DNA from 3 places in the Oceanobacillus sp. M65 genome. Region 2 is predicted to be linked to each of the others. Evidence: predicted binding sites of a transcription regulator. Region 2 holds the regulator's gene; each other region holds the start of a gene.
What was found. Region 2 encodes Rex, which represses fermentation and respiration genes when NADH is low (regulators of the CRP and FNR family bind a similar motif). Its sites were predicted from a motif close to TTGTGAAATATTTCACAA; they were not measured.
Positions count from the first base shown of each region.

Region 1: a site for Rex is predicted at 1,805-1,822, ahead of qoxA (cytochrome aa3 quinol oxidase subunit II). Genes of this name have one in related genera too.
Region 3: a site for Rex is predicted at 2,155-2,172, ahead of ACTWPF_RS12400 (hydroxymethylglutaryl-CoA synthase). Genes of this name have one in related genera too.

Region 1 is NZ_JBQQCJ010000005.1:71,318-74,608, forward strand. Features, by position in the region: gene thrS (threonine--tRNA ligase) at 1-1,417, shown strand, start outside; gene qoxA (cytochrome aa3 quinol oxidase subunit II) at 1,876-2,805, shown strand; gene qoxB (cytochrome aa3 quinol oxidase subunit I) at 2,976-3,291, shown strand, end outside.
Region 2 is NZ_JBQQCJ010000004.1:7,110-10,400, reverse strand. Features, by position in the region: gene ACTWPF_RS15170 (hypothetical protein) at 24-1,019, opposite strand; gene ACTWPF_RS15165 (hypothetical protein) at 1,241-1,483, shown strand; gene ACTWPF_RS15160 (redox-sensing transcriptional repressor Rex) at 1,684-2,340, opposite strand; gene abc-f (ribosomal protection-like ABC-F family protein) at 2,596-3,291, shown strand, end outside.
Region 3 is NZ_JBQQCJ010000003.1:55,883-59,173, forward strand. Features, by position in the region: gene ACTWPF_RS12395 (aldehyde dehydrogenase family protein) at 1-858, shown strand, start outside; gene ACTWPF_RS12400 (hydroxymethylglutaryl-CoA synthase) at 944-2,116, opposite strand; gene rodA (rod shape-determining protein RodA) at 2,280-3,291, opposite strand, start outside.

The DNA of each region.
Region 1 (3,291 bases), on a different contig from region 2:
GGAGGGTGCTGAGATTTCCATCTACCAGCAAGGGGAGTTTATCGATTTATGCCGTGGACCACACCTCCCACGAACTGGTTTGGTAAAAGCCTTTAAACTAACACATGTGTCCGGCGCATACTGGAAGGGTGATCAGAATAATGAAGTGATGCAGCGGGTGTATGGGGTAGCATTTCGTAAAAACAAGGAGCTGGAGGAATATCTTCAATTACGGGAGGAAGCGGAAAAACGTGACCACCGGAAGTTAGGGAAACAATTAGAGCTGTTCATGTTTTCAGAGGAAGCACCAGGGATGCCATTTTACTTACCAAAAGGTCAAATCATCCGAAATGAATTAGAAGCTTTCTCAAGAGAACTACAAACAAAAGCTGGTTACGAAGAGGTTCGGACACCATTTATGATGAATCAGCGGTTATGGGAACAATCTGGCCATTGGGATCATTATAAAGAGAATATGTATTTCTCTGAAGTAGACAATACAAAGTTTGCGATGAAGCCAATGAACTGCCCGGGCCATATGCTCATTTTCAAAAATAATTTATATTCCTACAGAGACTTACCAATACGAATGGCAGAATTTGGCCAGGTTCACAGGCATGAGTACAGTGGTGCCTTGAATGGAATGCTTCGAGTTCGTTCCTTTTGCCAGGATGACGCCCATCTCTTCGTGCGGGAGGATCAAATTGAAGAGGAAGTAAAGGCTGCAATTCGGTTGGTGGATGCCATGTACCGGGCATTTGGTTTTTCATATACTGTTGAGCTATCAACACGTCCAAAGAAATCCCTCGGGTCTGATGAGCTCTGGGATCATGCAGAAAATTCTTTAGAAAATGTGCTTAAGCAAATGGGTGTCGCATACCAGGTGAATGAGGGAGATGGCGCGTTTTATGGTCCGAAAATTGATTTTCACATAAAAGATGCATTAAAGCGAAGCCACCAGTGCGCCACTATTCAACTCGATTTTCAAATGCCGGAAAAATTTGACCTCACATATATTAACGAAAAAGGGGAAAAGGAGAGGCCAGTGGTTATACATCGCGCCATATACGGCTCGATTGATCGTTTCTTTGGAATTCTTATCGAGCATTTTGCCGGGGCATTTCCTGTCTGGCTGGCACCTGTGCAAGTGCAATTACTTCCTGTTGCTGCAGTACATGTAGATTATTGTTTAAAGCTTCAGGGTGAATTGCGACAACAAGGAATCAGGGTTCACATAGATGAACGTAATGAGAAGCTAGGATACAGAATAAGGGAAGCCCAAATAAAGAAAGTTCCATATGCACTTGTCATTGGAGATGAAGAAATAGAGAGCGGGGATGTTACAGTACGACAATATGGCGTGAAAGAAACAGAGCAATTGGCCTTCCATAATTTTAAAGAGTTACTGGAGGAGCAAGTGGCGAAACGGGTATTGTGATAACTTTGGGACAAAGCGTTTGGTTTAAAATATATTAGAATGGATCGCATTTTGGTACAAAAAGAGGCCAGCCTTATAGGGTTGGCTTTTTTTACGGAAATTAGTATTGATGGCGGAGTTTTTGTTTTTGTGAGAAGGGGGAGTGAATAGACAAAAGGATATCCTATCGACCACAAAAGCGAGGGAATCAACCAGAAACACGTTCCCATCGACCGAGCTAACGCTGAATTGAGCTAACCTGTCAGGGCTAATGTTCTCTTCTAAAAGTGCTTATGAAACCCCATCTGTAAAATGTTCACTTTTTGTTCTAATTTCCATGAACATTTTATGACAGAAAATACTTTTTAATTGTTTTTCTCCTTATCTGGTATTAAGATAATAATATGTTTGTGAAGTTTGTAACAATAATAGTTTTGTAGTTTTAGAATATAGCTAATTTATAAGGAAGGAGTATCTCTATGAAAATAAAATGGATGATACTAGCAGCTATCCTCACTGTACTTACTGTATTAACAGGCTGTGAGCCATTAGCTGTATTGGATCCAAAGGGACCACAAGCACAGACGCAGGCAGATGTTATCTTACTTTCCATTGGAATTATGTCGTTTATCGTCATTGCAGTCTTTGCAATTTTAATTTTTATGCTGGTTAAATATCGTGCGTCTAAACAGCCCGAGGATTATAAGCCGCCACATATTGAAGGTAATGTATGGGTTGAGGCAATCTGTGTAGGGATTCCTGTTCTGATTGTAGCCTATCTTTCTTTTGTATCGGTAGAGAGTAACTACAAGGTTGAAGCAACACCAGAAGGGTATGATGAAGAACCGCTCGTTGTTTACGCATCTTCTTCTGATTGGAAATGGCATTTCAGCTATCCGGAAGAAAACATAGAAACAATGAATTATCTTTATGTACCAACAGATCGCCCGCTTGAATTTAGATTGTATTCATACGGCCCAATAAGTGCTTTCTGGGTACCACAATTGGGTGGACAGAAGTACGCGATGTCCGATATGGTAACAACGCTTCATCTAGCAGCAGATGTTCCTGGTGAATATTCTGGTAGAAATGCTAACTTTAGTGGGGAAGGATTTGCAGAGCAAACGTTCAATGTAAATGCCGTCTCACCAGATGAGTTTGATGAATGGGTGGAGGAAGTGCAAACGACTGCAGACCCAATAACAGAAGATAAGTTTGAAGAACTTCTGGAACCAGGCCATCTTGGTCAACAAACCTTCACAGGTACACACCTAGAGTTCATGCCTGCACCAGAAGGGGAGCATGGTGGTCATAATCATGGTGGAGATTCAGAAGAAAGCCATGATGAGCATTCTGACCATTCAGATGAAGAACACAGTGACCATTCCGAGCAAGATCATGAACACTAATTGAAAGTAATGTCCTAGTTTTAAACAATAAGGTCGGCGTGTGTCAGCGTATGTGCTGCCATGCCGGCCTGAGCATGTGAAGTTTTTTAAGAGAAAAGGCGGTTGACTATTCGATAATTCCTTTTTAAATGGAGTTTCACTTTATAGCAGGTTTGAAAGGAGTAAAAAATATGGAGTTCTTTGAACGTTTTGCGATACCTCATCCAAGTCCGATTATATATGCCTCCATGGTTGCAATTGGGATTACCCTACTTGCAATTATCGCTGGTTTAACGTTCTTTAAAAAATGGGGTTATCTATGGCGCGAATGGCTAACAACCGTTGACCATAAGCGTATTGGTATTATGTATTTAATTTCTGCGCTCCTTATGCTTTTCCGTGGAGGCGTTGACGCACTAATGATGCGTGCACAGTTAGCTACACCGGACGCTCAGTTGCTCGACTCGCAACATTATAATGAGATATTTACAACACACGGTGTTGTTA
Region 2 (3,291 bases):
TGCTCCTTTTGTATGGTTGCGATTTATTTTACGTCCTTTAGTTTATCTAACCAATCCTCTTTATTCTCAATCATTTTTTCCATCGTCGTGTAACGAACGACATAAAGGTGGTCATCTTTGCTAAAGGCACGCGCTACTTCTTCCTGATCATACTGTGTGCTATCGTCCGTTACACTAAACTCGTAGATAACCTCCTGATCCGTTTCTTCCAGCCGATTAAATTCCAGTTCTCCGTCTATCATACTCGTTAAATTCGTTTCCATCGCTTCAACAAATGTGGTAATACCGCCATTCGCCGCTGCATCTGGGAAAACGTGAACCGTTAATAGCTCTGTATAATTCTCAAACGTTTCACCATTAATAAGAAATTCTGCAATTCCTTCTCCTTGGGCTTCATTATAATTACCAAGCACCCATTTATCGCTATTAAAAGGCATTTCTAATGAAGTGATCAAATCAGCATACTGCCCTTCCATCGCAACATCTTCAGCTGCTCCTTCTTCTATCTCTTCACCGTTTTCATCGAGTGGAGTGGTTTCTTTTACTTCTGAGCCATATATCTTCCATATCCCGTCCTCAGGTTTCAATGTATGAATACCCTTCGTAAGGTTATTCTGGTATTCTGGTCCATCTACTTTCATGGAAGTCTGTGTATAAGCGACTCGTGCTTCTTCTTCCGATTTCTCTTCAACAGCTAGATCAGATAACTTCATATCCAATGTGTAAGCAGATACTTGGTCTAATAAGTCTTTGGTACTGTTGTAGGCAGGTGATTCGCTATGTATGGTTTCCATATGGGCATCTATGTCTTGATCCATCATAGACTGAATATTCACCTCTAGCACCTCAAACAATTCATCATCTTCCGGAACAGCCTCTTCCTCTGGCTCTTCCGCCGCTTCTGTTTCTTCTTCTTTTTCTTTCTCATCACTGGGTTCTTCACTGCTCGTTGACTCAGAGCACGCACTAAGGAATAAAGCGATAATAAGTACTGTTATGAGAACTATAAATTTTTTCATATTTACCTTACCTCCTAAAGTTTAGTTATCCTGCAACAGCAAACCAGTCATAATCATACCTCATTACTAAGTGAATAGACAGATGTCTTATTCCCTAAATAATTTTCAGACAAAACAGTTATTTTTGACTATTTTTAAATGTAGTTTGTTTAATAAGGACTGTGGGTGTGGTGGAGTTTATTCTGGATTGGAAGCGGGGTTTGGTTGATTGGGAGGCTTCTATGATTGATTGCGGCGATCCTGTGATTGATTGGATCGCTCTTCTAGTTGATTGCAACGATCATGTGATTGATTGGATCGCTCTTCTAGTTGATTGCGACGCTCATGTGATTGATTGGGTCGCTCTTCTGATTGATTGCAACGCTCATGTCATCGATTGGATCGCTCTTCTGATTGATTGCAACGATCATGTCATCGATTGGATCGCTCTTCTGATTGATTGCGACGATCATGTGATTGATTGAATCGCTCTTCTAGTTGATTGCGACGCTCCTGTCATCGATTGGATCGCTCTTCTGATTGATTGCAACGATCATGTCATCGATTGGATCGCTCTTCCGGTTGATTAAAACAGACCTGATCTTCTCTTTTTTTATTCATCTGCCAAACTCCTTCTAAACAAAATAAAAGCCCTTCAAAAACGAAGGGCTTTGCCAACACGACTTTATTCTTCTATTTCTTCTATCTCTTCTGATACAAGTGGATAATGTTTTAAGAAATACACTAATGCTTGCAGTTCTACTGCGAGATCAATGTGGTGCACACGAATATGGCTGGGTACCGATATTCTGGCTGGGGTGAAGTTGAGTATACCCGTGATGCCATGCTCAACAAGCCGATCTGTGATCCCGTCTGCTTCACTCGCTGGAATGGTCAAAATGGCAACCTTGATCCCATTAAGCTTTTCTTCCATATCCTTAATGTGATAAATAGGAACCCCGCCAATAGTAGAGCCAACCTTTTTTTCATCTGCATCAAATGCCATTTGGATCTTTATGTTATTGTTTTTCATAAAGTTATAATGTAAGAATGCGGTACCAAGATTACCAACACCAATTAAGGCCACATCGGTTAACTCATCTTGGTCCAGGGTTTTCCTGAAGAAACCAAGCAAATATTCAACATTGTATCCATACCCCTTCTTACCGAGCGCGCCAAAGTAGGAGAAGTCTCTGCGTATCGTGGCGGAATCTACTTTTACAGCTTCACTTAATTCCTTGGAAGAGACACGTTTTTTACCTTGGTGATTTAAATTATTAAGAAAGCGGTAATATAATGGCAATCGTTTAGCAGTCGCTTGTGGTATTTTATTTTGATCCATCGTTATTCCTTCTTTCGGTACAGTAATTATGTATTAAAATTATCTTTCACAGAGCAGCGCGTTGCCCACTCTGCTGAAAATACTATGTAATCTGGTAAAATTGGTCTATTTTTCATTTCTCTCTCCCTCTATTTTAGCAGAAACTTAATAATAAGTCGTGATTCTTTTCACAATTCATTATGAAATTTTTTACAGCATCTTGTATTTTACTGATGTGTCTAGGTAAGGTAAACTAAGAGAGATGAGGTGACACGTATGATACTTATGCAGGTTAATGGCATTTCAAAAGCTTTTGGAGCGGATGAAATACTATCAAATATAAAATTAGAAGTAAAAGAGAACGACAGAATCGCGCTAGTAGGTAGAAATGGTGCTGGTAAATCCACGCTTTTAAAGATCATGGCCGGAGAATTAACATATGATAGCGGGGAACTTTTCAAACCAAAGGATTTGACCATTGGTTATCTTTCACAGCATACTGCTCTCGACTCCAACCTAACTATATGGGATGAGATGCTAGGTGTGTTTTCTGAACTAGTAAGCAAGGAAGAAGAAATTCGCAAGCTTGAAAACCAAATGGCGGATACAGCAAGTTTATCTGAAACCGCTTATCAAAAATTACTACATGATTATGATCAATTACAGCAGGTATATCAACAAAGTGGTGGATATACCTATGAAGCGGATATTAAAGCAGTTCTGACAGGGCTACATTTTCAAGATTATGATTATAGCACACCAATTACAGAGCTGAGTGGTGGCCAAAAAACACGCCTTGCCTTAGGGAAGCTATTGCTCACCAAACCACAACTACTTATTCTAGATGAGCCGACAAACCATTTAGATATTGATACACTTGGTTGGCTTGAAAACTATTTAGTCAGCTACCCAGGAGCAGTTGTAATTGTTTCCCATGATAGATACTTCTTGGACAAAACAGTATCGATTGTT
Region 3 (3,291 bases), on a different contig from region 2:
GATGGCGTCATTCATGTAGTAGCTGGACGTGGTTCTGAGATCGGAGATGAATTTGTCGAGCATCCAGTCCCTAAACTCATCTCATTCACAGGGTCGACAGAGGTAGGAAAGCATATCGCTCAACTTGCAAGTAAACATTTAAAAGAGACCTCTCTTGAACTTGGCGGAAATAATGTAATGCTCGTACTGAAGGATGCAGATATTGAGAAAGCAGCCGAAGCGGCCGTTTTCGGTTCTTTCCTTCACCAAGGACAGATTTGTCTATCACTGAATCGCATTATCATAGACGATAGTGTTTACGATGACTTTGTCTCAGCATTCACGCAAGCTGCCAAAAGACTTAAGGCAGGAGATCCTGCAGAAGACGATGTGTTAATCGGTCCGATTATTAACCAGGGACAGATAGAGCATATACAGGAGCTTGTAGAAAGTACAATCGATCAAGGTGCCAAGCTCCACACAGAATTTAAGACAGAGGGAAATGTTATAAAACCAGTTATTTTATCAGAAGTTACTAACGATATGCCAGCAGCGAAAGAAGAAGTGTTTGGACCTGTGGCTTCCCTTCTTCGTGCATCAGATGAAGAAACGGCAATTAAAATTGCCAATGATTCTCCTTTTGGGTTAAGTGGGTCTATCTTTACAAAAGATCGCTATCGAGGCATGCAAGTTGCCAAACGTATTGAAACTGGCATGGTTCATATTAATGATATGTCCGTTAATGACGAAGCACATATGCCATTTGGTGGTGCAAAGCAATCAGGCATCGGGCGCTTTAATGGCGAATGGGTTATGGATGAATTCACAACCACGCAATGGATTAGTGTACAGGCAGAAAATCGAGAGTATCCATTTTAATAAGATATTATAGAACAAAAATCCCAAGATACATGAGTTGTATCTTGGGATTTTATTTGATTAAACAGTAAGCACCTGTATAGTACTACCTATTATCATTTACATACTGACGCATATGATCTTTTATGCCAGCTAAGTAAATTGATGAAGGATCATCTTCCTTCTCTAGTTCTAGAGTAGAGCCATCGGTTGGAAGTGTGTTATTAAATCGTTCCTCATATTCGGCAACATCAATCTCTTTTCTTGAATCAAGTATTTCTTTATGCCTAGTAGGTTGCAGAGCACCTTTAAAGCCTGGCTGCAAAATACCTGAAAAGAATTCGCCTACAGCACCAGAACCGTAGCTGAATAACCCGATTCTTGCCCCTTCTTCCAAATCCTCTTTTGTTTCCAATAGAGATAGCAGGCTAAGGTAAAGCGAGCCGGTATAAATATTACCAATACGCTTATTATACGTTTTGCTTGCTTCATTATTTTCTAACAACCTGTTTTGTGTAACTTCATCAGTCTCAGGTAAAAGTGGCTTTAATGCTTTTTGCCCCATCTTGGTATATGGTAGATGGAAGCAAATTGCTTCGAAATCAGAGAAGGAAGCGTCTGTTTTTACTTTATATTGCTCCCAAACCTTCGCAAAAAATTCAATGTATTGTTCATTTGATAGTTTACCATCAACGATTGCTTTATCTGTATAAGTAGGGCGCCAAAAATCCATCACATCACTCGTATGGTAAGCACTTTTCTCCTCAAGCGCAAGTATTTTCGGGTCAGCACTGATTAACATGGCAACCGCTCCTGCACCTTGTGTAGCTTCCCCACCAGTACGAAGTCCATATCGAGCAATGTCCGATGCAAGTACTAATACTTTGCTTTCTGGATTTAACGCAATATGCCCTTTAGCCATCTGGATCGCTGCGGTAGCTGCATAACAGGCTTGTTTCATTTCAATACTACGTGCATCAGGATTTATCCCAAGCAGATCATGCACATAAACAGCTGATGCTTTTGAGCTGTCGATACCTGTTTCTGTACCGAAAATGACAAAGTCAATCTTTTGTTTATCCGCTTCATCTAAAATATTTAAGGCAGCATTGGCTGCAAGTGTTACCGTATCCTGTGTCATTGGAGCAAACGCCATTTCTTCTTGTCCAATGCCTATCGTGAATTTAGCAGGTTCCACGTCTCTTGCAATTGCTAGTTTATTCATATCTACATATAAGTGTGGTGCGTAAAAACCAATTTTATCAATACCTATTTTCAATGTCCTGCTCCTTTACTACTAAATTTCTACTATTTTACAAGTGATGTATTTCACAAAAATAAAGTCCTTCAAGTTTAATGCAATATAAGATTAATAATATACTTTTTTCTATTCAAAAACAATTCATGTGTACAGAGTATTCATTTAACGTTTCATCAACGCCTTAATCGGAGTTGTTTGAAAAACCTTTATCAAACAAATTATGTTTCCTAGTTCGCATCTGAATACTGAGTATGAGACCAATCGCTGCCATGTTAGTTAACAATGCACTACCTCCATAGCTTATAAATGGCAAGGCAAGCCCTGTTATTGGCATTAATCCGATTGTCATTCCAATGTTTTGAAATACTTGAAAAGCTATTAAGGCTATAATTCCTATTCCTATGTATGCTCCAAAAAGGTTCTTTGCATTTAAAGTAGCTAGTACAATTCGATAAATAAGAAAGAAATAGAGAAATACTAAAATACAAGCACCAATGAAGCCGAATTCTTCACCAATCACCGCAAAAATAAAGTCTGTATGTGCCTCAGGAACCTTTCCGCTTTGAATTTGCACTCCTTGATTAAAACCATTTCCAGTTAACTGCCCTGATCCTATCCCCATTCTTGCTTGTTTCAGCTGATATCCAGAGTTGGAAGGAAAATGTTCAGGGTCTAACCAACCATAAATTCTAGATAGCTGATGGGGTTTAAAGATTTGCATCAATAATTCTGGTGCAACAAAGTAGAGACATACAATTACAGAAACTAGCGCGATTACTCCAAGAAGAATAAGCAGAACCATCTTGCTCGAAATCACCGATATAAACACCAAAGTAGCGGCAGTCATTCCTACCATGAGGGCAGAACCCAAATCTGGCTGTACTAACACCAAAACGAATGGAACAAGGGTAACAATGCCAATTTTTATTATAATCGGTATACTCTTTTTAAATGAAAGCCTTTTGTTACCAACCTTATTTAAAAGGGTCGCAAGGTATAAAACAAGAGAAAACTTCAAAAACTCAGAAGGCTGTAATTCAAATAAACCAAAGTTAATCCACCGTTGTGAACCGTTTTTAATCACACCAAAAAAATGTACATAAATAAGTAATAGAACACTAAATAGATATAAATATAAACTCCATCGCTTTATTAGATCATAGTCCAATAACGCAAAAGCAGCTAGAACAGCA